DNA from 3 places in the Streptomyces sp. NPDC029152 genome. Region 3 is predicted to be linked to each of the others. Evidence: riboswitches for the same ligand, from Rfam matches in the RefSeq annotation. Region 3 holds a riboswitch; each other region holds the start of a gene.
What was found. A riboswitch is a leader RNA that binds a small molecule or an ion and turns the genes downstream of it on or off. The one in region 3 is predicted to bind cyclic di-AMP.

Region 1: linked by a shared signal. The riboswitch ahead of ACZ4V6_RS29770 (M23 family metallopeptidase) and the one ahead of ACZ4V6_RS25940 (transglycosylase family protein) in region 3 are both predicted to bind cyclic di-AMP.
Region 2: linked by a shared signal. The riboswitch ahead of ACZ4V6_RS09375 (M23 family metallopeptidase) and the one ahead of ACZ4V6_RS25940 (transglycosylase family protein) in region 3 are both predicted to bind cyclic di-AMP.

The regions. Positions count from the first base shown of each region.
Region 1 is NZ_JBVHWR010000018.1:63,700-71,526, forward strand. It holds gene ACZ4V6_RS29755 (DNA gyrase/topoisomerase IV subunit A) at 1-1,991, opposite strand, end outside; gene ACZ4V6_RS29760 (M16 family metallopeptidase) at 2,290-3,642, shown strand; gene ACZ4V6_RS29765 (M16 family metallopeptidase) at 3,639-5,027, shown strand; cyclic di-AMP (ydaO/yuaA leader) riboswitch at 5,219-5,382, shown strand; gene ACZ4V6_RS29770 (M23 family metallopeptidase) at 5,395-6,159, shown strand; gene ACZ4V6_RS29775 (GntR family transcriptional regulator) at 6,383-7,075, shown strand; gene ACZ4V6_RS29780 (HPr family phosphocarrier protein) at 7,195-7,476, opposite strand; gene ACZ4V6_RS29785 (bifunctional acetate--CoA ligase family protein/GNAT family N-acetyltransferase) at 7,651-7,827, shown strand, end outside.
Region 2 is NZ_JBVHWR010000003.1:581,543-589,369, forward strand. It holds gene ACZ4V6_RS09355 (peptidoglycan recognition protein family protein) at 1-740, opposite strand, end outside; gene ACZ4V6_RS09360 (dihydrofolate reductase family protein) at 1,196-2,329, shown strand; tRNA gene ACZ4V6_RS09365 (tRNA-Met) at 2,382-2,455, shown strand; gene ACZ4V6_RS09370 (PP2C family protein-serine/threonine phosphatase) at 2,635-3,819, shown strand; cyclic di-AMP (ydaO/yuaA leader) riboswitch at 4,081-4,238, shown strand; gene ACZ4V6_RS09375 (M23 family metallopeptidase) at 4,249-5,289, shown strand; gene ACZ4V6_RS09380 (aldo/keto reductase) at 5,427-6,371, shown strand; gene ACZ4V6_RS09385 (PrsW family intramembrane metalloprotease) at 6,391-7,752, opposite strand; gene trmB (tRNA (guanosine(46)-N7)-methyltransferase TrmB) at 7,763-7,827, opposite strand, start outside.
Region 3 is NZ_JBVHWR010000013.1:78,966-86,792, forward strand. It holds gene ACZ4V6_RS25910 (class I SAM-dependent methyltransferase) at 1-319, opposite strand, end outside; gene ACZ4V6_RS25915 (NAD(P)/FAD-dependent oxidoreductase) at 560-1,963, opposite strand; gene ACZ4V6_RS25920 (Ppx/GppA phosphatase family protein) at 2,382-3,323, opposite strand; gene ACZ4V6_RS25925 (DUF501 domain-containing protein) at 3,320-3,859, opposite strand; gene ACZ4V6_RS25930 (FtsB family cell division protein) at 3,889-4,371, opposite strand; gene eno (phosphopyruvate hydratase) at 4,494-5,783, opposite strand; gene ACZ4V6_RS25940 (transglycosylase family protein) at 6,049-6,804, opposite strand; cyclic di-AMP (ydaO/yuaA leader) riboswitch at 6,808-6,973, opposite strand; gene ACZ4V6_RS25945 (transglycosylase family protein) at 7,151-7,827, opposite strand, start outside.

The DNA.
Region 1 (7,827 bases), on a different contig from region 3:
AGCTCGGCCGCGCCGACGATCCGGTCCCCCTCCTTGAGCGTGATGACCTCCAGCTCGTCCTTGTTGGACGGGTAGTCGGGCACCACGCGCTTGACGACGCCCTGCTCCGTGCCGAGGGCCAGACCCGGCGAGGACTCGTCCAGCGTGGTCAGGCAGACGACCGTCTCGTCGTCCTCCAGGGACACGAACTCCGCCAGCGGCGCGCCGCCCGACAGGTTCGGCGCGGGCTGCGGTTCCGGGAGCTGGGGCAGGTCGACCACGTTCACCCGCAGCAGCCGCCCGCCGGACGTCACCACGCCGATCTCGCCGCGGGCCGTGGCGGGCACCGAGGACACGATCAGGTCGTGCTTGACGCGCTTGGCGCGGGCGTCCGTGACGAGGGGCTCGTCGTTCGCGGTGCGGGCCAGCAGGCCCGTCGAGGACAGCAGCACCCGGCACGGGTCGTCCGCCACCTGGAGCGGGACGGCGGCCACCGGGGTGCCGGCCGACTCCAGCAGGAGCGTGCGCCGGTCGGTGCCGAACTTCTTGGCCACGGCCGCCAGTTCGGCGGAGACCAGCTTGCGCAGCTCGGCGTCGGACTCGAGGATCCGCGTCAGCTCCTCGATCTCCGCGTCGAGCCGGTCCCTCTCCGCCTCGAGCTCGACGCGGTCGTACTTGGTCAGCCGGCGCAGCGGCGTGTCCAGGATGTACTGGGTCTGGACGTCGCTCAGCGAGAAGCGGTCCATCAGGCGCTGCTTGGCCTGCGCCGAGTTCTCGCTGGAGCGGATGAGGCGGATGACCTCGTCGATGTCGATCAGCGCGGTGAGCAGGCCCTCGACCAGGTGGAGGCGGTCGCGGCGCTTGGTGCGCCGGAACTCGCTGCGCCGCCGTACGACGTCGAAGCGGTGGTCGAGGTAGACCTCCAGCAGCTCCTTGAGGCCCAGGGTGAGGGGCTGGCCGTCGACCAGGGCGACGTTGTTGATGCCGAAGGACTCCTCCATCGGCGTCAGCTTGTACAGCTGCTCCAGGACGGCCTCGGGCACGAAGCCGTTCTTGATCTCGATGACCAGGCGCAGCCCGTGCTCGCGGTCGGTGAGGTCCTTGACGTCCGCGATGCCCTGGAGCTTCTTCGAGCCGACCAGGTCCTTGATCTTCGCGATGACCTTCTCGGGGCCGACCGCGAAGGGCAGCTCGGTGACGACGAGGCCCTTGCGGCGGGCCGTCACGGTCTCCACGGACACCGTCGCACGGATCTTGAACGTGCCGCGGCCCGTCTCGTAGGCGTCCCGGATGCCGGGCAGGCCGACGATCCGGCCGCCGGTGGGCAGGTCGGGGCCCGGCACGTGCTTCATCAGGGCGTCGAGGTCGGCGTTCGGGTACCGGATCAGGTGCCGGGCGGCCGCGATCACCTCGCGCAGGTTGTGCGGCGGCATGTTCGTGGCCATGCCGACCGCGATGCCGGAGGCGCCGTTGACCAGCAGGTTCGGGAAGGCGGCGGGCAGGGCCACCGGCTCCTGCTCCTGGCCGTCGTAGTTGGGGGCGAAGTCGACGGTGTCCTCGTCGATCGACTCCGTCATCAGGCCGGCGGCCTCGGCCATCCGGCACTCGGTGTACCGCATGGCGGCCGGCGGGTCGTCGTTGCCCAGCGAGCCGAAGTTGCCGTGGCCGTCCACCAGGGGCACGCGCATGGAGAAGGGCTGGGCCATCCGCACCAGGGCGTCGTAGATCGACGCGTCGCCGTGCGGGTGCAGCTTGCCCATGACCTCGCCGACGACACGGGCGCACTTCACGTAGCCGCGCTCGGGCCGCAGGCCCATCTCGGCCATCTGGTACACGATGCGGCGGTGCACCGGCTTGAGGCCGTCGCGGGCGTCGGGGAGCGCACGGGAGTAGATGACCGAGTACGCGTACTCGAGGAAGGAGCCCTGCATCTCGTCGACGACGTCGATGTCGAGGATCTTCTCCTCGTACGAGTCGTCGGGCGGCGGGGTCTTCGTACTACGGCGGGCCATCGCTGCCGGCTCCTTGCTGAAGCGTGAACGGTGATCTGACGGGGTCCATTGTGGACCGCGGCACTGACAGCGACCGACCAGGACCCGTCACGGGCTGCCCGGCCCGGCGCTGCCCGCAGGGTACGCCCTCGCCCCGTGCCCCCGTCCCCGGCGGCCGTCGGCGCGATCTCGCTCTCGGCGTACGAGGTCCGGGAACTCCACCGGCGGCCCGCGCGCTTGCATACAGTGGCAGGACCGGCGGAATTCCGCGGTTCCGCCCGATGTTTCCATCCGGATTTCCGCGATCGAAGGGACGTACATGCCCATGGGTCACACGGCCACAGCCCAGGCAGGCTCCGGCGGCCTGACAGCGACCGAGCACCGCCTGGCCAACGGCCTGCGCGTGGTGCTCTCCGAGGACCACCTGACCCCGGTCGCGGCGGTGTGCCTCTGGTACGACGTCGGCTCGCGCCACGAGGTCAAGGGGCGTACCGGTCTGGCTCACCTCTTCGAGCACCTGATGTTCCAGGGCTCCGCCCAGGTCAAGGGCAACGGCCACTTCGAGCTGGTGCAGGGCGCCGGCGGCTCGCTCAACGGCACCACCAGCTTCGAGCGCACCAACTACTTCGAGACCATGCCGGCCCACCAGCTGGAGCTCGCCCTCTGGCTGGAGGCCGACCGCATGGGCTCCCTGCTCGCCGCCCTGGACGAGGAGTCCATGGAGAACCAGCGGGACGTCGTCAAGAACGAGCGCCGCCAGCGCTACGACAACGTGCCCTACGGCACGGCGTTCGAGAAGCTCACCGCTCTCGCGTACCCGGAGGGCCACCCGTACCACCACACGCCGATCGGCTCGATGGCGGACCTGGACGCGGCGACGCTGGAGGACGCGCGCGCGTTCTTCCGCACCTACTACGCGCCGAACAACGCGGTGCTGTCCGTCGTCGGCGACATCGACCCCGAGCAGACGCTCGCCTGGATCGAGAAGTACTTCGGCTCCATCCCGTCGCACGACGGCAAGCCCGCCCCCCGCGACGGCTCGCTGCCCGACGTCATGGGCGAGCAGCTGCGCGAGGTCGTCGAGGAGGAGGTCCCGGCGCGCGCCCTGATGGCGGCCTACCGTCTGCCGGAGGACGGCACGCGCGCGTGCGACGCGGCCGACCTGGCCCTGACCGTCCTGGGCGGCGGCGAGTCGTCCCGCCTGTACAACCGGCTCGTGCGGCGCGACCGCACGGCCGTGGCCGCCGGCTTCGGTCTGCTGCGGCTCGCCGGGGCGCCCTCCCTGGGCTGGCTGGACGTGAAGACGTCCGGTGACGTGGAGGTGCCCGTCATCGAGACGGCCATCGACGAGGAGCTCGCCCGGTTCGCCGAGGAGGGCCCCACGGCCGAGGAGATGGAGCGCGCCCAGGCCCAGCTGGAGCGCGAGTGGCTCGACCGGCTCGGCACGGTCGCCGGCCGCGCCGACGAACTGTGCCGCTACGCCGTCCTGTTCGGCGACCCGCAGCTCGCCCTCACCGCCGTGCAGCGGGTGCTCGAGGTGACGGCCGAGGAGGTCCAGGAGGTCGCCAAGGCCCGCCTGCGCCCCGACAACCGCGCGGTGCTCGTCTACGAGCCGACCGCCCCCGCCGACGAGAACGACGCCACCGACGAGAACGAGGAGGCGGCCAAGTGACCGAGCTCGCCACCATGGAATTCCACCCCCGGCCCGAGGCCGGCGAGTCCAGGCCGTGGGCGTTCCCGGCCCCCGAGCGCGGCAGCCTCGACAACGGCCTCACCGTGCTGCGCTGCCACCGTCCCGGCCAGCAGGTCGTCGCCGTCGAGGTGTCGCTGAACGCCCCGCTGGACGCGGAGCCCGCCGGCCTGGACGGTGTCGCCACGATCATGGCGCGCGCGTTCTCCGAGGGCACCGACAAGCACTCCGCCGAGGAGTTCGCCGCCGAGCTGGAGCGCTGCGGCGCCACCCTCGACGCGCACGCGGACCACCCCGGCGTCCGGCTGAGCCTGGAGGTGCCCGTCTCGCGCCTCGCCAAGGCCCTGGGCCTGGTCGCCGACGCGCTCAGGGCGCCCGCGTTCGCCGACAGCGAGGTCGAGCGGCTGGTGCGCAACCGGCTCGACGAGATCCCGCACGAACTCGCCAACCCCTCCCGGCGCGCCGCCAAGGAGCTGTCCAAGGAGCTGTTCCCGGCCGACTCGCGCATGTCGCGCCCGCGTCAGGGCACCGAGGAGACGGTCGCGAACATCGACGCGGCGGCCGTCCGCGCCTTCTACGAGAAGCACGTCCGCCCCGCCACGGCCACCGCGGTGATCGTCGGCGACCTCACCGACGTCGACCTCGACGCGCTGCTCGGCGACACCCTCGGCGCGTGGACCGGTTCCGCCGCCGAGCCGCGTCCCGTGCCGCCGGTGACCGCCGACGACACCGGACGGGTCGTCATCGTGGACCGCCCCGGCGCCGTCCAGACGCAGCTGCTGATCGGCCGCACCGGGCCCGACCGGCACGACCGCGTGTGGCCCGCGCAGGTCCTCGGCACTTACTGCCTGGGCGGCACCCTCACCTCGCGCCTGGACCGCGTCCTGCGCGAGGAGAAGGGCTACACCTACGGCGTCCGGGCCTTCGGGCAGGTCCTGCGTTCCGCGCCCGACGGCACGGGCGCCTCGATGCTCGCCATCAGCGGCTCCGTCGACACGCCCAACACCGGTCCGGCGCTGCAGGACCTGTGGACGGTGCTGCGCACCCTCGCCGAGGGCGGGCTCACCGACGCCGAACGCGACGTCGCCGTGCAGAACCTGGTGGGCGTGGCGCCGCTGAAGTACGAGACGGCGGCGGCCGTCGCGAGCACGCTGGCCGACCAGGTCGAGCAGTACCTGCCCGACGACTACCAGGCCACGCTGTACCGTCAACTCGCCGCCACGGGCACCGTGGAGGCCACCGCCGCGGTCGTCAGCGCCTTCCCGGTGGACCGCCTGGTGACGGTCCTCGTCGGCGATGCGGCGCAGATCAAGGAGCCCGTCGAGGCCCTCGGCATCGGCGAAGTCACCGTGGTGGCCGCCGAGTAGCGGCACGCGCGCGCGACGGCCCCGGCGACCCGAGCGTCACCGGGGCCGTCTTTTGTCCGAATTGGGGGAGAGGCTGCCCGTCTGCCCTGTGGCGTGCGCTACAAAATCCCTGTTGCGTTTGAGGATTGAAGACAACCGCGTTTAGCGTCGTCCGGGCTGTTCGTCAGGCAGTGCGCCGCACCCGCGGCACCGGACAGTCATCGCCGAGTCCCCGTACGGCGCGAGCCAGGGGAGCCGGGGACCCATCGCAGTCCCTGGGGTGAATCGGACGCCCGCGCTTCGGCGAGGGGGTCCGTAGGAGACCTTCCTGCTCCGAACCCGTCAGCTAACCCGGTAGGCGAGAGGGAAGGAAAGGACCAGCCTCTACATGGCGTTCACGCGCGCCACCGGGAAGCACCGCCGCCCCGGCCGCATGCACCGCACCACCGTTCGCGCGGCGGGCGTCGCGGCCCTCGCCACCACCGGCGTCGTCGGCTCCCTCGCGGCCCCGGCCCTCGCCGCGGAGCCCGAGCCCGAGCAGACCGGGCTGACCCCGGTCGTCACCATCGGCGACTCCATCGCCGAGGAGATCGACGCCCAGGCCGCCGCGCAGAAGCAGGCAGCCCTGGACGCCGCCGCCCGCGAGGCGGCGATGGAGGCCGCGCGCGAGCGGGCCGCCGAGGCGGCCGAGGAGGCACGCGAGGCCAAGGAGCGCGCCGCGCGCGAGGCGGAGCGCGAGCGCCTCAACACCTTCGTCGCGCCGATCACCGGCTCCTACGTGTCCACGGCCTACCGGGCCGGCAGCTCCCTGTGGTCCTCCGGCAGTCACACCGGCATCGACTTCCACGCCTCCACCGGCACCTCGGTGCACGCGGTCGGCGTCGGCACCGTCGTCGAGGCCGGCTGGGGCGGCGCGTACGGCAACCAGGTCGTGATCAGGATGCACGACGGCACGTACACCCAGTACGGCCACCTGTCCTCCATCGGCGTCTCGGTCGGCCAGTCGGTCGACGCCGGCCAGCAGATCGGCCTCTCCGGCGCCACCGGCAACGTCACCGGCCCGCACCTGCACTTCGAGGCCCGCACGAGCCCGGAGTACGGCTCGGACATGGACCCCGTGGCCTACCTCCGCTCCCACGGCGTGAACGTCTGACGACGGACGGTACGACATCCCGAAGGCCCCGGCTCCCGAGCCGGGGCCTTCCGGTCTTCCCGCCCTGCCTCCGGTATTTTTCCGGCTCCGTTTCCGGCCCGTGGATGTCCGAAAGACATCCCTGAATTTCCGCGGCCCGTCCGAAAGCGCGGCGCATTGGCCTAGAGTCACGGAAAAGGCGTCCATCGCCGGCGTTTCACGGGGATCAATGCGGAGGTCGGGCATGCGTATTCCGGCGCACTCGGTGTGCACGGCGATCCGGGACGACATCGTCGCCGGTGTCCACGGACGCGGCAGCCGGCTCACCGAGGAACTGCTCGCCCGCCGCCACGGCGTCTCCCGCGTCCCCGTCCGCGAGGCGCTGCGCACCCTGGAGGCCGAGGGCTTCGTGGTGACCCGGCGGCACGCGGGCGCGTGCGTCGCGGAGCCCACCGCACAGGAGGCCGCCGACCTGCTGGAGACCCGCACGCTCCTGGAGCCCCTCGGCGCCTCCCGCGCGGCCCGGCGCCGCACCGAGGCCCACCTCAAGGTGCTGCGCGGCCTGGTCGGGCTGGGCCGGGAACGCTCCCGGCAGGGCCACGTCGAGGACCTGCGCGCGCTGGACGGCTGGTTCCACGACACCCTCGCGCAGGCCGCCGGCAGCCCCTCCCTCACGGCGATGCTGACCCAGCTGCGCCGCAAGATCGCGTGGATGTACGTCGTGGACACGCCGCCCGGTGCGGTGGAGCGCTGGGCCGGGTACGGCGCGGTCGTCGACGCGGTGGCGCGGGGCGACGGCGACCGCGCGCGGACGCTCATGGCGCTGCACGCCGAGCGGTCGGCCGCGGCGCACCGGCTGCGTTTCGCCTCCGGCGACCGCCCGGGCGGCGTGAGGAACGCGCAACGTCCCGTGAACATGACGAGCCTGCGGAATTAACACGGGTGCCGTACACAAAAAGAGAGGCAATTCAGGGGGCCGTTTCTCCCTGCCCGGAAAAGGGGCAGGGAAAAGGCCCGCCCGGTGATCCGGGCGGGCCTTTTCGGCATGCCGTCACATCAGACGGTCTCGGGAAGCTCCTCGAGCCCCTCGGCGACCAGCTTCGCCAGCCGGTCCAGGGCCGCGTCCGCGCCCTCGGCGTCGGAGGCGAGGACGATCTCCTCACCGCCCTGGGCGCCCAGGCCCAGGACGGCCAGCATGGAGGCCGCGTTGACGGGGTCGCCGTCGGCCTTGGCGATCGTCACCGGGACGCCTGTGGCCGTGGCGGCTCGGACGAAGATGGAGGCGGGGCGGGCGTGGAGGCCCTCGGCCCAGCCGACGTTGACGCGGCGCTCAGCCATGTGTTGCTGCCCTTCAGGTGTTCAGGTTGTCTAGACCAGTTTCCCACATCATGAAGCATGGCCGGACGGCTGCGCGCCGCCCGGTCGGCCGTCGGACCGCGGCCTCGGCCCGACCTTCCGTCCTCCACAGACTGCCCCGCGCCGTTGTCGTGCGCGAGCCGTACTCTGGGGCCCATGCAGACCTCGCCGGACCGGCACGAGTACCCCGCCCACTGGGAGGCCGACGTGGTGCTGCGCGACGGCGGCACCGCGCGCGTCCGCCCCATCACCGTTGATGACGCCGAGCGCCTGGTCAGCTTCTACGAGCAGGTCTCCGACGAGTCGAAGTACTACCGCTTCTTCGCGCCGTAC
Region 2 (7,827 bases), on a different contig from region 3:
ACGGCCTTCACGTCGGCGTTGTACTCGGACGGGTCCGGGCTGAGCGACTCGTCGGCGCCCCAGCTGGCGCGCGAGGTCACCGACGGCTCGGGCACCGTGGACGGCGGTGCGGACGGCGAGCCGGTGGGCGGCGGGCTGGTGGACGGCGGTGCGGACGGCGAGCCGGTGGGCGGCGGGCTGGTCTCCTCGGCGACGAACGCCGCCGGGCTGGTCTCCTCGGCGACGAACGCCGCCGGGCCGGTCGCCTCGGTCTCGGCCTTGGTCACCACGCCCGGATCGACCAGGTTGACCTCGAGCCCCTTGGGCAGCTTGCCGGTGGTGCCGTCCTCGTGGAGGACCTGGACCTGGACGCCGTCGGAGGGGCCGACCCACAGCGGCTCGGACGCGCCGCGCATTCCGGCCTCCGGGTCCTCCGGCGGGTCGATGTTCACCTCGAGGTCCTGCCAGGCGCTCCACTCACCGCTCTCCAGCTCGCGGGTGCGCACCTGCGCCGTGCCGTCGAGCCCCTCGACGGGCCCCGACCAGGAGACGCCGACCAGCGAGAACTGCCTGGTGCCCGTGCGCGGCAGCTCCCGCTTGCCGCTCATGGCCCCCTTCAGCGCGAGGTCGTAGACCTTCACGGGCCGCTTGGCCCGGCCCGTCGCACCGGGGTCGTCGGACGGGCTGGCGACCGCGTACGTCACGACGCCCCCGCCCCCCAGGACCACGGCGCCGAGCGTCAGCCACGCCCGTCTCTTCAAGCTCAACGGTCTGTACGCATGCGACGTACGACGACTCATGACACATCCACCCCATAGGAAGCCCGCGGAGGGCCTCGGAAAAAAGTCACGCGGGGCACACCCGTCACGCGGGTGACCCCTACCTACAGCGCGCCGCACACGGCGAACATCACGGGGACGCACGCCGCAGTGACCTGGATCACCGCGGTCGTGGACCCCGCTCTCCCCGGTGAAGCGAAGGAGCCCTTGCCGCGAACGGTGACGACGGGCCCTCGCCCGCGGAACTCCTGCGCAGCACGTCGAGCGGCGAGCCGAGCGACACCGTACTCGGCGGGCGGACCGGTCCTTTGGCGGGATGGCCGGTCCGGTGCCGGCCCCCCGTCGCCGGCGGGCGGGAACGGACGCCGGCGGCACGGGCGCCTAGGGTTGCCCCGTCGCACCCGGCGCCCGTCCGCCCGCCTCACCGGAGTACGCCCATGTCCCTCCCGTACGTCATCCTCTCCGCCGCCGTGTCCCTCGACGGCTACCTGGACGACACCGGTCCCGAGCGGCTCCTGCTGTCCTCCCCGGCCGATTTCGACCGGGTCGACGAGGTGCGGGCGTCCGTCGACGCGATCCTGGTCGGCGCCGGCACGATCCGGGCCGACAACCCGCGGCTGCTGGTGAACTCGGCCGGGCGACGGGCCGCCCGGTCCGCCGCGGGCAGGCCGGAGTACCCGCTGAAGGTCGCGGTCAGCGGATCGGGCGAGCTGGACCCGGCCGCGGCCTTCTGGCACACCGGCGGGGACAAGGTCCTCCTGACCACCGACGAGGGCGCCCGGCGGGCCCACGCGCTCGGGATCGCCGCCGACGTCGTGCCGCTCGGGGACCCGCTCGACTGGCGGGCGGCGCTGGAGTTCCTGCACGACCGGCGGGGCGTGCGGCGGCTGATGGTGGAGGGCGGGGGGACCGTCCACAGCCGGCTGGTGCAGCAGGGGCTCGCCGACGAGCTGCAGCTCGTCCTCGCCCCGCTGTTCGTCGGCGATCCGGGCGCCCCCCGGCTGTTCGGTCCCGGTGACTACCAGCGCGGGCGGCTCAGGCTGGTGGAGACGCGGCGGATCGAGGACGTCGTGCTCATGCGCTACCGGCCGACCGCCCCGGGCACCGTCGGTCACGTGTCCGCCGCCGACCGGCACTGGCTGGCGCTCGCCTGCGAACTGGCCGAGCTGTGTCCGCCGTCCGGCACGGCGTTCAGCGTGGGGGCGGTGGTCGTCGCCGCCGACGGCACGGAGCTCGCGCGCGGGCACTCGCGGGAGGGCGGGGACCCGGTGGTGCACGCCGAGGAGGCCGCGCTCGCCAAGGTCGATCCGGCCGACCCGCGGCTCACCACCGCCACGGTGTACAGCAGCCTGGAACCGTGCGCCCGCCGTGCCTCCCGGCCCGCGCCCTGCGCCCGGCTGATCCTCGACGCCGGGGTACGCCGCGTGGTCACCGCCTGGCGTGAGCCGGACACGTTCGTGCCGGGCGCCGACGGCAGCGGGGTGCTCGCCGACGGCGGCGCCGTCGTCGTCGTCCTGCCGGAGTACGAGGCGGCGGCGAAGGGCCCGAACCGCCACCTGCCGGGCTCCTGAGATACGCGTGTGCGTTCCGCCCCCGACATGACGTACACTGGAGACACAACGACGCGGGGTGGAGCAGCTCGGTAGCTCGCTGGGCTCATAACCCAGAGGTCGCAGGTTCAAATCCTGTCCCCGCTACTCAAGACCGAAGGCCGGAATCCTCGAGGATTCCGGCCTTCGGTGTATCCGGGCGCCCGTCACCCGGCCGGCCCTCACGACTCGCCCCCCGTCCGTCCTGCGGGAAATCTGGAGGACGGGACGGCAAGCGGCGTGGACGTGCAGGGGCGGCGGGAGACGAAGTGGTGCGGCCAGGTGACGTGGACGACGACGAACCCTGTGCCAGGGCCGGTGGCCGGATGCCCGGCGACCCGGTGCCCGACCCGGGCCTCGGTGCCGCCCCCGTGCCCGTGCCGCCCCCCGGGCGGAAGCGGTGGCGGGCCCCGTACGGCCGGACCCTCGTGCGTCTGCTCCCCGTCCTGCTGGTCGCCGTGGCCGTCCTGTACGACCTCTTCACCCCCCGGTACTTCACCGCGGGCCCCCTCTACACGGCCGCGCCCCTGGTCGCGGCCCCCGTCTACTCGCGGCGCGGCACCGCGCTCACCGGCGTCGCCGTGGTCGCGGCCGTCATCGGACTCCAGCTGAGCAAGGGCGTCATCCACTACGTGGACTCGCTCACCGAGCTGATCACCATCGCGACGGTCGCCGCCCTCGCCGTCCTCGTGAACGCCTTCGTCCGCCGCACCGACGCGCGCCTCGCCTCCGCCCGCGAGATCGCCGAGGCCGCCCAGCGCGCCGTCCTGCCCGAGCCCGCCGGGCGGATCGGCGGCTTCGAGATCGCCGCCCGCTACGAGGCGGCGCAGGCCGACGCCTTCATCGGCGGCGACCTCTACGCGGTGCAGGACAGTGCCCGCGGCGTGCGGCTGATCGTCGGTGACGTGCGCGGCAAGGGCATGGGGGCGGTGGCCGCCGTCGCCGTGGTGATCGGCGCCTTCCGCGAGGCCGCCGAGCAGGAGGCGACGCTGGAGGCGGTCGCGCAGCGGCTGGAGCGGGCGCTGGCGCGCGAGGGCACCCGGCGCGACGGGCTGGACGCCTTCGAGGGGTTCACCACCGCCGTCCTCGCCGAACTCCCGCACGGCGAGGGGACCGTGCGCATCGTCAACCGCGGCCACCCGCCGCCCCTGCTGCTGCACGCCGACGGCACCGTGCAGCCGGTGCAGGCCGGGGAGTTCGCGCTGCCGCTCGGGATGGGCGAGCTGGGGGTGTGGCCCGACCGTGCGGAGGTGACCGGCTTCCCCGGCGGTGCCACGCTGCTGCTGTACACCGACGGACTGTCCGAGGCCCGCGACGCCCACGGCCGGTTCTACGATCCCCCGGCGCGGCTGGCCGGCCGCGTCTTCCGGCATCCGGCCGAACTGCTCGACACCCTCGCCGACGAGGTGCGCCGGCACTCCGGGGGCGGCATGGCGGACGACATGGCGCTGCTCGCCGTGCGCCGGCACTGAGCGGCGCGGCGGTCCCGGCCGGCGTCACGGGTGGTGACGACGCGACCGCCCTCCGCATAACAACTGACACAACGTCAGAAACATGTGATGTGAAGTTGTTATCTGAAGGCTGTTCAAATCGCCCCGTTTCAGCACCTCGTGGGGGATAAGTCCGGGCCGGAATCCTTAATGATCAATCGGAACGGCTTGGAATCAACGCCCCCCGTCTATTAACGTTCGATAACGCAGCGCGGTCGTCCCAGCCGTCACAGAAGGCGGCTCCGTGCGCACGCGCCGAATCCCGCGAGGGAACCGGGGAACCACCACTCTGGGGTGAATCGGGCGTATGACGCCGTGGAGACACGGCGGGTATACGCGCGTAGGAGACCTTCCTGCTCCGAACCCGTCAGCTAACCCGGTAGGCGGAAGGAAGGAAAGGAGTACGCCCACGTGGCGTCCAACCGGCCTGCCCCCGAGGCCCCGTTCGTGCCGAGCCGGCGCGACACCGAACCCTTCGGCCACGACGTCCGCCGCGCCGAAGAGGGCCCCTGGGAGGAGTGGAACCCCACCGCGGAGTCCATCCGGCCCGTACGCGGCCGGCACCGCGTCGCCAAGCAGCGCGGCGGACTCGCCCGCAGCTCCACCGTCCTCGGCGTCGGCGTCATCGCGGCCGTCGGAGCGGGCGGCATGGCCAGCGCACAGACCGGCAAGCCGCCGATGCCGATCTCGATGCCCGATCTGCCGAACGTCGGCTCGCTGATCCCCGACATCTCCGCCGACGAGCCGGAGCCCCAGGGCTCCGCCACCCCGCTCAGCGGCATCGGCGTGACCACCACCGACGCCGCCGAGGGCTCCACCGACGCCGGTGAGGCCCTGCGGGCGCGCATCATGCAGCAGGCCGAGCAGCAGCAGATCCAGGTCGAGACCAAGGCCGCCGCCGAGGCCGCCGCCAAGGCCGAGAAGGAGGCCGCCGAGGCCGCCGCGAAGGCGGAGAAGGAGGCCGAGGCCAAGGCCGCCGCCGCCAGGAAGAAGGCGGAGGAGGAGGCCGCGAAGAAGGCCGAGGCCGAGCGGCTCGCCGAGCTGGCCAAGCAGTTCACGCTGCCGACCTCCTCGTACACGATCACCTCCACCTTCGGCCAGGCCGGTTCCATGTGGTCCTCCGGCCACCACACCGGCCTCGACTTCGCCGCGCCCACGGGTACCCTCATCAAGGCCGTCCACACCGGCACGATCACCGAGGCGGGCTGGGCCGGCTCCTACGGCTACCGCACGATCCTGACCCTGGACGACGGCACCGAGCTGTGGTTCTGCCACCAGTCGTCGATCAACGTCAGCGTCGGCCAGAAGGTCAACACCGGTGACGTCATCGGCCGCGTGGGCGCCACGGGCAACGTCACCGGGCCCCACCTCCACTTCGAGGTCCACGTCGGCGGTGCCGAGGGCGGGGTCGACCCGGCGGCATGGCTGCAGGGCAAGGGCCTCACCCTCTGAGGACAGGGCGTCCGACAGCGCCGTCCCCCGGGGACCGCGACAGTTCTGAGGGCACCCCCCGACGTCAGGGCTGCCGGTTCGCGCTTTTTCGCACCGCCCCGGAATGACCAGTTCCGGGGCGGTTGTTGTGGTAAGACATGACTTCTCTGCGCAAGCTCGGTTCCTCCGACCTCGAGGTCTTCCCCCTCGCCCTCGGCGGCAACGTCTTCGGCTGGACCGCCGACCGGGACACCTCCTTCGCCGTCCTCGACGCCTACACCGCCGCCGGCGGCAACTTCGTCGACACCGCCGACTCCTACTCCGCGTGGGTCGAGGGCAACAGCGGCGGCGAGTCCGAGACCCTCATCGGCGAGTGGCTCGCGGCACGCGGCAACCGCGCCGACGTGGTGATCGCCACGAAGGTCAGCCAGCACCCGGAGTATCCCGGCCTGTCCGCCGCCAACATCAAGGCCGCGGCCGACGCCTCGCTGCGCCGCCTGGGCACCGACCACATCGACCTCTACTACACCCACTTCGACAAGCCCGAGGTGCCGGTCGAGGAGATCGTCGGCGCGCTCGACGACCTGGTGCGCGCGGGCAAGGTCCGGTACATCGCCGCCTCCAACATCACGGCCGAGCGGCTCGCGGCGTCCCTGGAGTTCTCCGACCGCGAGGGCCTCGCCCGGTACGTGGCCCTGCAGCCCCACTACAACCTGGTCTCGCGCGACACCTACGAGGGCGGGCTGCGCGACCTCGCCGAGCGGGCCGGCCTGGCCGCCGTTCCGTACTACGCCCTCGCGTCCGGCTTCCTCACGGGCAAGTACCGGCCCGGCACGACCGTCGACAGCCCGCGGGCGGGCGGCGCCGCGAAGCACCTGGAGAGCGAGCGCGGCCGGCGGGTGCTCACCGCCCTGGACGAGGTCTCCGAGGCCCACGGCGTGCCGGTCGCCACGGTGGCCCTGGCCTGGCTGGCGGCCCAGCCGTCGGTGGCCGCGCCGATCGCGTCCGCGCGGACGGCCGAGCAGCTGCCGGCGCTGCTGGGAGTGGCGGACCTGGAGCTGACGGAGGCGGAGGTGCTCGGGCTGACGGAGGCGTCCGCCTGAGGGACCTTCTCGGCTGCCGCTACGTCCGGTACGGGTTCTGGGACGGGTACGCGGTGCGGGGGGCGTAGGCGGGCGTGGCGTACGAGGTGACGTACGGGGCCTGTGCGGTGTACGGCGTGGCTGCCGTGTGCGCCCCGTACGCCGGCCAGGGCGGTACGGCCACCGGGGCGGACGGCGCCGTGGCCCGGGCCGCGTGGTCCAGTGCCGGGCGCGCCACCTCCCGCCGGCGCCACAGCTCGCGCAGCAACTCCCCCTCCCGTACGACGTAGTCGGCGCCCGCCCGGCCCTTGCGCCCCCGTTGCCGCAGGAACGCCAGCGAGGTCGCGTACGCCTCGTACTCCGCCACCGTCCGCGCCGCCGGTTTCCCGGCGTGACGACGGGCGTGCTGCCGGGCGATGCGGCGCGCACGCATCGAGCCGAGCGCGAACGGTTCGGCCGGCGCCAGCCAGCCGGCCACCGCGTAGACGGGCAGCTCGGTCCGCACGGCGGCGAGTTCGCGTTGCCGGGTCCAGATCGCCAGCCAGGTCAGCAGGCCGAAGACCGGCACCATGAACGCCGCGTACACGGCGAAGAAGCCGTACTCGCCGAGCGAGGCCGAGCCGTTCCACAGCGCGTGCATGCCCATCGCGAGCAGCAGGCCGGACAGGGGGAGCAGGGCGCGGCGCAGGTGGTGGCGGTCGGCACAGAGCGCGGCGACGCCGAAGCCGATGCCGGTGAGCACGGTGAACAGCGGATGGGCGAACGGCGACATGACGACGCGGACGAAGAAGGTCGCCGCGGTCACGGAGGCGATGCCCCGGTCGCCGGTGAGCTGGTCGGTGCCGAAGGCGGTGCCCAGGTAGAGGATGTTCTCGGTGAAGGCGAAGCCGGTGGCGGTGACGCCGGCTATGACGACGCCGTCGACGATGCCGGTGAAGTCCCGCCTGCGGAAGAGGAAGACCAGCAGGACGGCCGCGGCCTTGGCGGACTCCTCCACGACCGGCGCTATCACGGTGGCGCCCAGGGTGTCCGCGCCGGTGGGGTCGGCGGTGGCCGTCGCTATCCATCGCGTCGCGAAGCTGTTGGCGATGATCGCTATCAGCGCCGCCGCGCAGGCGCCCCAGGCGAAGGAGAACAGCAGGTTCCGCCAGGGACCGGGATCGACCCGGTCCAGCCAGCGGAAGGCGGCTACGAGCAGCGGCACGGGAAGGACCGCCAGCCCCAGCCCCACCAGGAATCCCCGGGTGCCGGTCTGTTCGCGCACCAGGGCCAGGATCACCAGGCCGGAGAGCGCGAGCAGGGTGATCAGCGCGCCGTAACGCACCCAGGTGCGCTGCCACCAGTGCGGGTGCCTGTGCGGAGGCGCGGGCGGACGCGTCGGACACGGGGGACAGGTGGCCACGGCATGGACCCTAACCGGTGGGGGGGTGCTCCTGTACGCGACGGAAGAGCAGGTCGTTCACCACATGTCCCTTGT
Region 3 (7,827 bases):
ACCGGACCTCGGGGTCGCGGAGGGAGGCGACCAGCCCCCGGGCGTCCTCGTCGCGCTCCCAGACGAGGCCGGCGAGCAGGTCGAGGACGGCGTAGAGGTCCCCCTCGATGTCGAGGTCCCCGGCCACCCAGGCCCGGGCCAGGCCCAGTTCGCCCGGCTTGAACAGCAGGCGGCGCAGTGCCCGGCGGCGACGGACGACGAGCGTCGGTGCACCCGGCGGCCCCGCCTGCGAACCGTCCCAGGCGCGAACGCGCACCGGGAGCGGCGCCCCCAGCAACTGTTCGAAGAGGTTCTGCAGCCGCAGCGCGGCGTCAGCCATGGCGTACCTCCGTGACGAGCGATCCCGGAATGTCCTGACACCACGTAAACACCTGGTGGCCCGACATACAGTCCCCGGCACGCGTTACGAACGGGCAAAATACGTGTACACGCCACGTTTTTGTCGCCCCGTCGGCGCAACGGCCGGGGACGGCGGCCCGGGCACGCCGAAGGGGCCGCCCGCACCACGGATGGCGGGCGGCCCCTTCGGGGAGCTGTCAGAACGGGGGGTGACCGGGGGTCAGGAGGCCTTGGCCTCGGTCTTCTCCGCCGGCTTCTCGCTCTTGTCGGCCTTCGGCGCGGCGGCCGGGGCCGGCTTGGCGGCCTCGTAGAACTCCTCGCGCGGGGTCTCGATCGCGCCGAGGGAGACGACCTCGCGCTTGAGGAACATCCCGAGCGTCCAGTCCGCGAACACGCGGATCTTCCGGTTCCAGGTCGGCATCGCGAGACCGTGGTATCCGCGGTGCATGTACCAGGCGAGACGTCCCTTGAGCTTGATCTTCATCTTGCCCATGACGATCATCGCGACGCCCTTGTGCAGGCCGAGGCCCGCCACCGCGCCCTTGTTGGCGTGGCTGTACTCCTTCTGCGGGAAGCCCCGCATGCCGGAGACCACGTTGTCGCCGAGGACCTTGGCCTGGCGCAGCGCGTGCTGGGCGTTCGGCGGGCACCAGGCGTTCTCGTTGCCCGCCTTGCGGCCGACCAGGTCCGGGACCTGGGCGTTGTCGCCCGCGGCCCAGATGTAGTCGGTGCCCTTGACCTGGAGGGTGGGCTCGCAGTCGACGTGACCGCGGGGGCCCAGCGGCAGGCCGAAGCGGGACAGGGCCGGGTTCGGCTTGACGCCGGCCGTCCACACGATGGTGTTGGAGTCGACCTCGAGGCCGTTCTTCAGCACCACGTGGCCGTCGACGCAGGAGTCCATGGAGGTGGACAGGTAGACCTCGACGCCGCGGCCCTCGAGGTGCTCCTTGCCGTACTGGCCGAGCTTCGGGCCGACCTCGGGAAGGATCTTGTCGGCGGCGTCGACGAGGATGAAGCGCATGTCCTCGCGGGACACGTTCTTGTAGTACTTGGCCGCGTCGCGGGCCATGTCCTCGACCTCACCGATGGTCTCCGCGCCGGCGAAGCCGCCGCCGATGAAGACGAAGGTGAGCGCCTTGCGGCGGATCTCCTCGTCGGTGGTGGAGTCGGCCTTGTCCAGCTGCTCCAGGACGTGGTTGCGCAGGCCGATGGACTCCTCGATGCCCTTCATGCCGATGCCCTGCTCGGCGAGGCCGGGGATCGGGAAGGTGCGGGAGACCGCGCCCATGGCGATGACCAGGTAGTCGAAGGGCAGCTCGTACGCCTCGCCCACCAGCGGGGCGATCGTGGCGACCTTGCGGTCCTGGTCGATGGTGGTGACCCGGCCGGTGAGGACCTCCGCCTTCGGAAGCACGCGTCGCAGGGGGACGACGACGTGCCGCGGGGAGATGTTGCCGGCGGCGGCTTCGGGGAGGAAGGGCTGGTAGGTCATGTACGACCGCGGGTCGACGACGGTGACGGTCGCCTCGCCGTAACGCATCTTCTTCTGGATGCGTCGAGCTGCGTACAGGCCTACGTACCCACCGCCTACTACGAGGATCCTGGGACGCTCCGTGGTGCTCATGGCATCGAGTATCCACCCGCCCCAGGGGGGTGGATCGTGCGCCCCTTCACAAGCTTCGGTGGAGGCTGTGCTACCATCCGCCGCCCACGTGACGGAGATCATGGCGCGGTCAGGAACCAGCGTGTAGGGCGCCCCGTTGTCAATGCCGCGTGAGCTGCCGCTCCGCGCCGCGGAGGGCGGTGGACCGGCCCTCGGCGGACCCCCTCCGGGGCCCCTTCGGAGCACCGTCCTGAACACGTTCAAAGGGCAGTTGAACCCCCAAAAGGGTCAACCGACGGACTTTCACCGCCCGACGGGCCCCAAATCCTTGTGAAGAACTTCACGAAGTTTCCCGACGGGATGTCGCCGGAGGCCCCTCACGGGGCCCCCGGACGCGCTCAAACGTCGTCCGGCCTGCTCAGGAAGCCACCGCGGACGCCTACGCCACCGACCACGCGATGCCGTCGAGGATGTCGTGCTCGCTCACGACGACCTCCTCCGCGCCCGTCCGTTCCATGATCGCCAGGAGCACCAGCGCCCCGGCCCCGATCACGTCGACGCGGCCCGGGTGCATCGAGGGCACCGCGGCGCGCTCGGCGTGGGTGGAGCGCAGCAGCCAGTCCGTGACCTCGCGGACCCGGTCCCGGGACACCCGGGAGTGGTGGATGGCGGCCGAGTCGTACTCCGGCAGCTCCTGCGCGATCGCCGACACCGTCGTCACCGAGCCGGCCAGCCCGACCAGCGTGCGCGCCTCGCGCAGCGGCACGGTCCGCTCGGCGAGGTCCAGGGCCGCCTCGACGTCGGCCCGTACGGCCGCGATCTGCTCCTCGGTGGGCGGGTCGGTCACCGCGCCGTCGCGGACCAGGTGCCGCTCCGTCATCCGGACGCAGCCGACGTCCACGGACCGGGCGGCCCGCACGCGGTCGTCGCCGACGACGAACTCGGTCGAGCCGCCGCCGATGTCCACGACCAGGTAGGGCCTGCCGAGGTCCGCGCGGCCGGTCAGCTCCTTCGTCGCGCCGGTGAAGGAGAACTCGGCCTCCTGGTCGCCGGAGATGACCTCCGGCTCCACGCCGAGGATGTCCAGCACCCCCTGCACGAACTCGTCCCGGTTCTCCGCGTCCCGGGAGGCGGAGGTCGCCACGAAGCGCAGCCGCTCGGCCTCGTGCTCCCTGATGACCTCCGCGTACTCGCGGCAGGCGGCGAACGTCCGCTCCAGCGCCTCGGGCGCCAGCCGCCCGGTGCGGTCGACGCCCTGCCCCAGCCGCACGATGGTCATGCGCCGGTCCAGTTCGGTCAGCTCGCCCGTCGCCGGGTCCGCGTCGGCCACCAGGAGCCGGATGGAGTTCGTACCGCAGTCGACGGCGGCGACACGGGTCACTTGCCGTCCTCCCCGCAGGTCTCGGGGACCGTCACGCACGGTCCCTTGCGCCACCACTGGGGCAGCATCGCGATCGCCTCGTCGCCCAGCGGGTTGACGCCGGGGCCGGCCGCCAGCGAGTGGGCCACCAGCACGTGCAGGCACTTCACCCGGTCCGGCATGCCGCCCGCGCTCGGGAAGCCGGTCAGCTCCTCGATCTCGTCGCGGCGCCGGATGTAGTCCTCGTGCGCGGCCCGGTAGGCGTCGGCCAGCTCCGGGTCGGCGGCGAGGCGCTCGGTCATCTCCTTCATCACGCCGTTCGCCTCCAGCGTGCCGATCGCGGAGGCCGCCCTCGGGCAGGTCAGGTAGTACAGCGTGGGGAAGGGCGTGCCGTCGGGCAGCCGCGGCGCCGTCTCCACGACGTCCGGCTGTCCGCACGGGCAGCGGTGCGCGATGGCGCGCAGGCCGCGCGGCGGACGCCCGAGCTGCTGCTTGAAGGCCTCCACGTCCGCGTCGCTGGGCTCGGTGCGCGGGGTGGTGGGCGGGGGAGTCTGCATGACTGTCTTCTGCTGGTCTTCCTGTTGAGTCACTGCCGGTGGGCGGCGGCGTCGGCCTTGTCGACCCCGTCCCACACGTTCCGGTACCAGGGACGGCCGGCCGCCCCGACGTCGGCGCGCGACTGCTCGGCCGCGTGCGGGTCGACGACGATGAACCCCGTCTCCCCCGGCATCACGTAGTGCAGCCGCAGGCGGATCTGCTGCTCGGCGTACGCGTCGTCCTGCCAGCGTGCCTTGAGGTCGCGCAGGTCCTCCACCCGCTGGCGGGTCCGTGCCTGCTCCTCGCGCAGGTCGGCGATCTCCGCGCGCTGGGCGACGTACTGCCGTATCGGGTAGGCGAGCGCCACGACGAGCGAGCACAGCACCATCGCGAGCAGCGCCGCCCGGCCGGTCAGGCGGGAACGGCGGGCCTGGCGCCTGGTCTGCGAGCGGTAGACCCGGGCCGCGGTCTGTTCCCCGATGATCCGGATCCTGGTCGCGGTGGAGAAACGGTCCCGGTCCTTCACCGCCATGTCCCCGCCTCCGCCTTCGTGGTCGTCATACGTGCGTACGTCCCCGCACACGGTACGGGACCGGGTACGGGGACGTACGTACGACGCTTCCTACAGGGGTGGCACTTCGGCCCCCGCCGTGCCTACTGGCCCGCGGACCGGAACCGCGGGAAGGCGCTGCGGCCGGCGTACACCGCGGCGTCGTCGAGGATCTCCTCGATGCGCAGCAGCTGGTTGTACTTGGCGACGCGCTCGGAGCGGGCCGGGGCACCGGTCTTGATCTGGCCGCAGTTGGTGGCGACGGCCAGGTCGGCGATGGTGACGTCCTCGGTCTCGCCCGAACGGTGGGACATCATGCACTTGAAGCCGTTGCGCTGGGCCAGCTCCACGGCGTCCAGGGTCTCGGTCAGCGAACCGATCTGGTTGACCTTGACCAGCAGGGCGTTGGCGGCGCCCTCCTCGATGCCGCGGGCCAGGCGCTCGGGGTTGGTGACGAACAGGTCGTCACCGACGAGCTGGACCTTGTCACCGAGCTTGTCGGTGATGGTCTTCCAGCCCTCCCAGTCGTCCTCGAACAGCGGGTCCTCGATGGAGACCAGCGGGTACGCCTCGACCAGCTCGGCGTAGTACTCGGTCATCTCGGCGGCCGAGCGCTGCTTGCCCTCGAAGGTGTAGGAGCCGTCCTTGTAGAACTCGGACGCGGCGACGTCGAGGGCGAGCGCGATCTGCTCGCCCGGGGTGTAGCCGGCCTCCTTGACGGCCTCGAGGATGAGGTCGAGGGCCTCGCGGTTGGAGCCGAGGTTCGGGGCGAAGCCGCCCTCGTCGCCGAGGCCGGTGGCCAGGCCCTTGCCCTTCAGCACCTTCTTGAGGGTGTGGTAGACCTCGGTGCCCCAGCGCAGCGCCTCGGAGAAGGACTCCGCGCCGATCGGGGCGATCATGAACTCCTGGATGTCCACGTTGGAGTCGGCGTGCGAGCCGCCGTTCAGGATGTTCATCATCGGCACCGGCAGCAGGTGCGCGTTCGGGCCGCCCAGGTAGCGGAAGAGCGGCAGGTCGCTGGCCTCGGAGGCGGCGTGGGCGACGGCGAGCGAGACGCCGAGGATGGCGTTGGCGCCCAGCGAGCCCTTGTTGTCGGTGGCGTCCAGGTCGAACATGGCCTGGTCGATCAGGCGCTGCTCGGTGGCGTCGTAGCCGACCAGCTCCGGGCCGATCTGCTCGATGACGGCGAGGACGGCCTTCTCGACGCCCTTGCCCTGGTAGCGGTTGGGGTCGCCGTCACGGAGCTCGATGGCCTCGAAGGCACCGGTGGAGGCACCGGACGGAACGGCGGCACGCCCCGTGCTGCCGTCGTCGAGGCCGACCTCGACCTCGACCGTGGGGTTGCCTCGGGAGTCCAGGATTTCCCGGGCTACGACGACGTCGATGGACGGCACGAGCATCTCCTTCTTCGATGTGACGCTTCGGTGTGACGCGGGTCCGCAGGACCGCAGCGGCTCTGCGGGACGAGCCTAACCGGCTCCGGGCGATCGGCCAGCCGGTCGCCCACCCGATGGACAGAACCGAGCGTAAATTGTTTCCGAACGGAACAAAGACCGTTCGCGGAAACCCGGGGAACCTTCCGGCCCCGGGACGCGAAAAACCCGCCCCGGTGCGTACGGGGGAACACGCACCGGGGCGGGAGCAGGGGCGGGCCGCCGCCTACTTGAGGTGCAGCTGCTGGCCCGGGTAGATCAGGTCGGCGTCGGCGACGATGTCGTCGTTCAGCTCGAACAGCTTCGCCCAGCCGCCCTCGACGTGCTGCTCCGTGGCGATCGAGCTGAGCGTGTCGCCCGTGACGACCTTGTACTCGCCGTCGCCCTTCTCGACCTTCTTGCCGGTCGGGGTGGTGACGGTCTTCTCCGTGGAGGCGGTCTTCTCCTCGGCCTGCTTCTCGGCGGCCGGACGCTCGGAGGAGCGGGAGGCCTTCTGCCCGGTGGAGCGCTCGGCCGTGGCACCGCCGCTCCGGCTCTGCGAGCTCTCGGAGCCGCCGGAGGACTGCGAGGAGCCGCCGTCCTGGCTCTCGCCGGAACCGCCGGTGTACGCGGCGCCCGACAGGCCGGTGCCGCAGACCGGCCAGGCACCCTTGCCCTGGCTCGCGAGCACCTTCTCGGCGACCGCGATCTGCTGCGACTTGCCGGCCTGGTCGGCGGTCGCGGCGTACTGCGTACCGCCGTAGGCGGCCCAGGTGGAGGCCGAGAACTGCAGGCCGCCGTAGTAGCCGTTGCCGGTGTTGATGGACCAGTTGCCGCCGGACTCGCACTGGGCGACGGCGTCCCACTCGGACGCGGTGGCGGCGGAGGCGTTGCCGGCCGCCATCAGCGGGGCGGCGACGGCGGCACCGGTGACGCCGGCGACGGCGATGACACGGGTGGCCTTGGACGGACGACGGTGCTTGCCCTTGCCGGAAAACAGCATGGTTGATCCCCTCACCGACGCCTGCGAGGTGAGCTGTCGGGTTCGGGCCGGTTGAGTTGCCCGGCCGGGTCCCTCACGGAACTCGGCTTCACCCCTAGCCGCTCCGGACCGACTGTCCGGTGCGGCACCTACCTGGGTCCCCCGCTCCTGCCTGCGGCGCTCGACGCGACGACTGTTCCCGTACCTCCGCTGGCAGGATTCGGCGTTGCGGCGGTCGGGGCCCGCGGTGGCGAGCGATCACGACCGTAGGCACGCGCTCCGCGGATTTTCAAAGACGATCACGGCTTCTGAGACCTATCTCTCACGTGATCCAAAACGGACATAAAGCCTCTAACCGTGACGCGAACTAGCCCTGGTTCTGGCCCGGTTCGTCCGTGACGGTGAGCGTCTGACCGGGCAGGATGTGGTCCGGGTCGGCACCGACGACGTCCTTGTTGTCGGTGTAGAGGGAGTGCCATCCGCCGTCGAGCTCAAGGGAGTCGGCGATGCCCCAGAGGCTGTCGCCCGAACGGACGGTGTACGAGCCGTCCGTGAGGCCGCGGGCGCCGCTCCCGTCGCGCGAGGCGTGCCGCCCCGACGACTCCGCCGCACGGCCGTCCGGCGCGCCCTCTTCGGCACTGCCCCCGCGGTGCCGGCCGGTCGCGGGGTCCTCGGTGCCGACGAGCCCCGAAACGGCGTCGTTCCGCCCCGACTTGTCCGGCTCGTCGCCTTCCGGAGCGGAGACTTCCCCCCTGCCGGACACCTGGGCGTCACCATCGGCCGGGACGCCGGACGGGGATGAAGTGTCGGACTTGGCCGTTTTCTCCCCAGGGTCCGACGCGGCATCGGTCGTGGCCGAGGCGGACGGCGAAGGGGACTGGGACCGGGACGGGGAGGGGGTCGCCGAAGGGGACGATTCAGGGACGGACGTGGCGGAATCGGTCAGGCCGGACGGCTCGGACGTACCCGGCGCGCCCGTTCCGCCCTTCCCCGCCGACGCCCCGTCACCCGAGGCCCCGGTGCCGCCGGTCGCGGTCCCCGGGC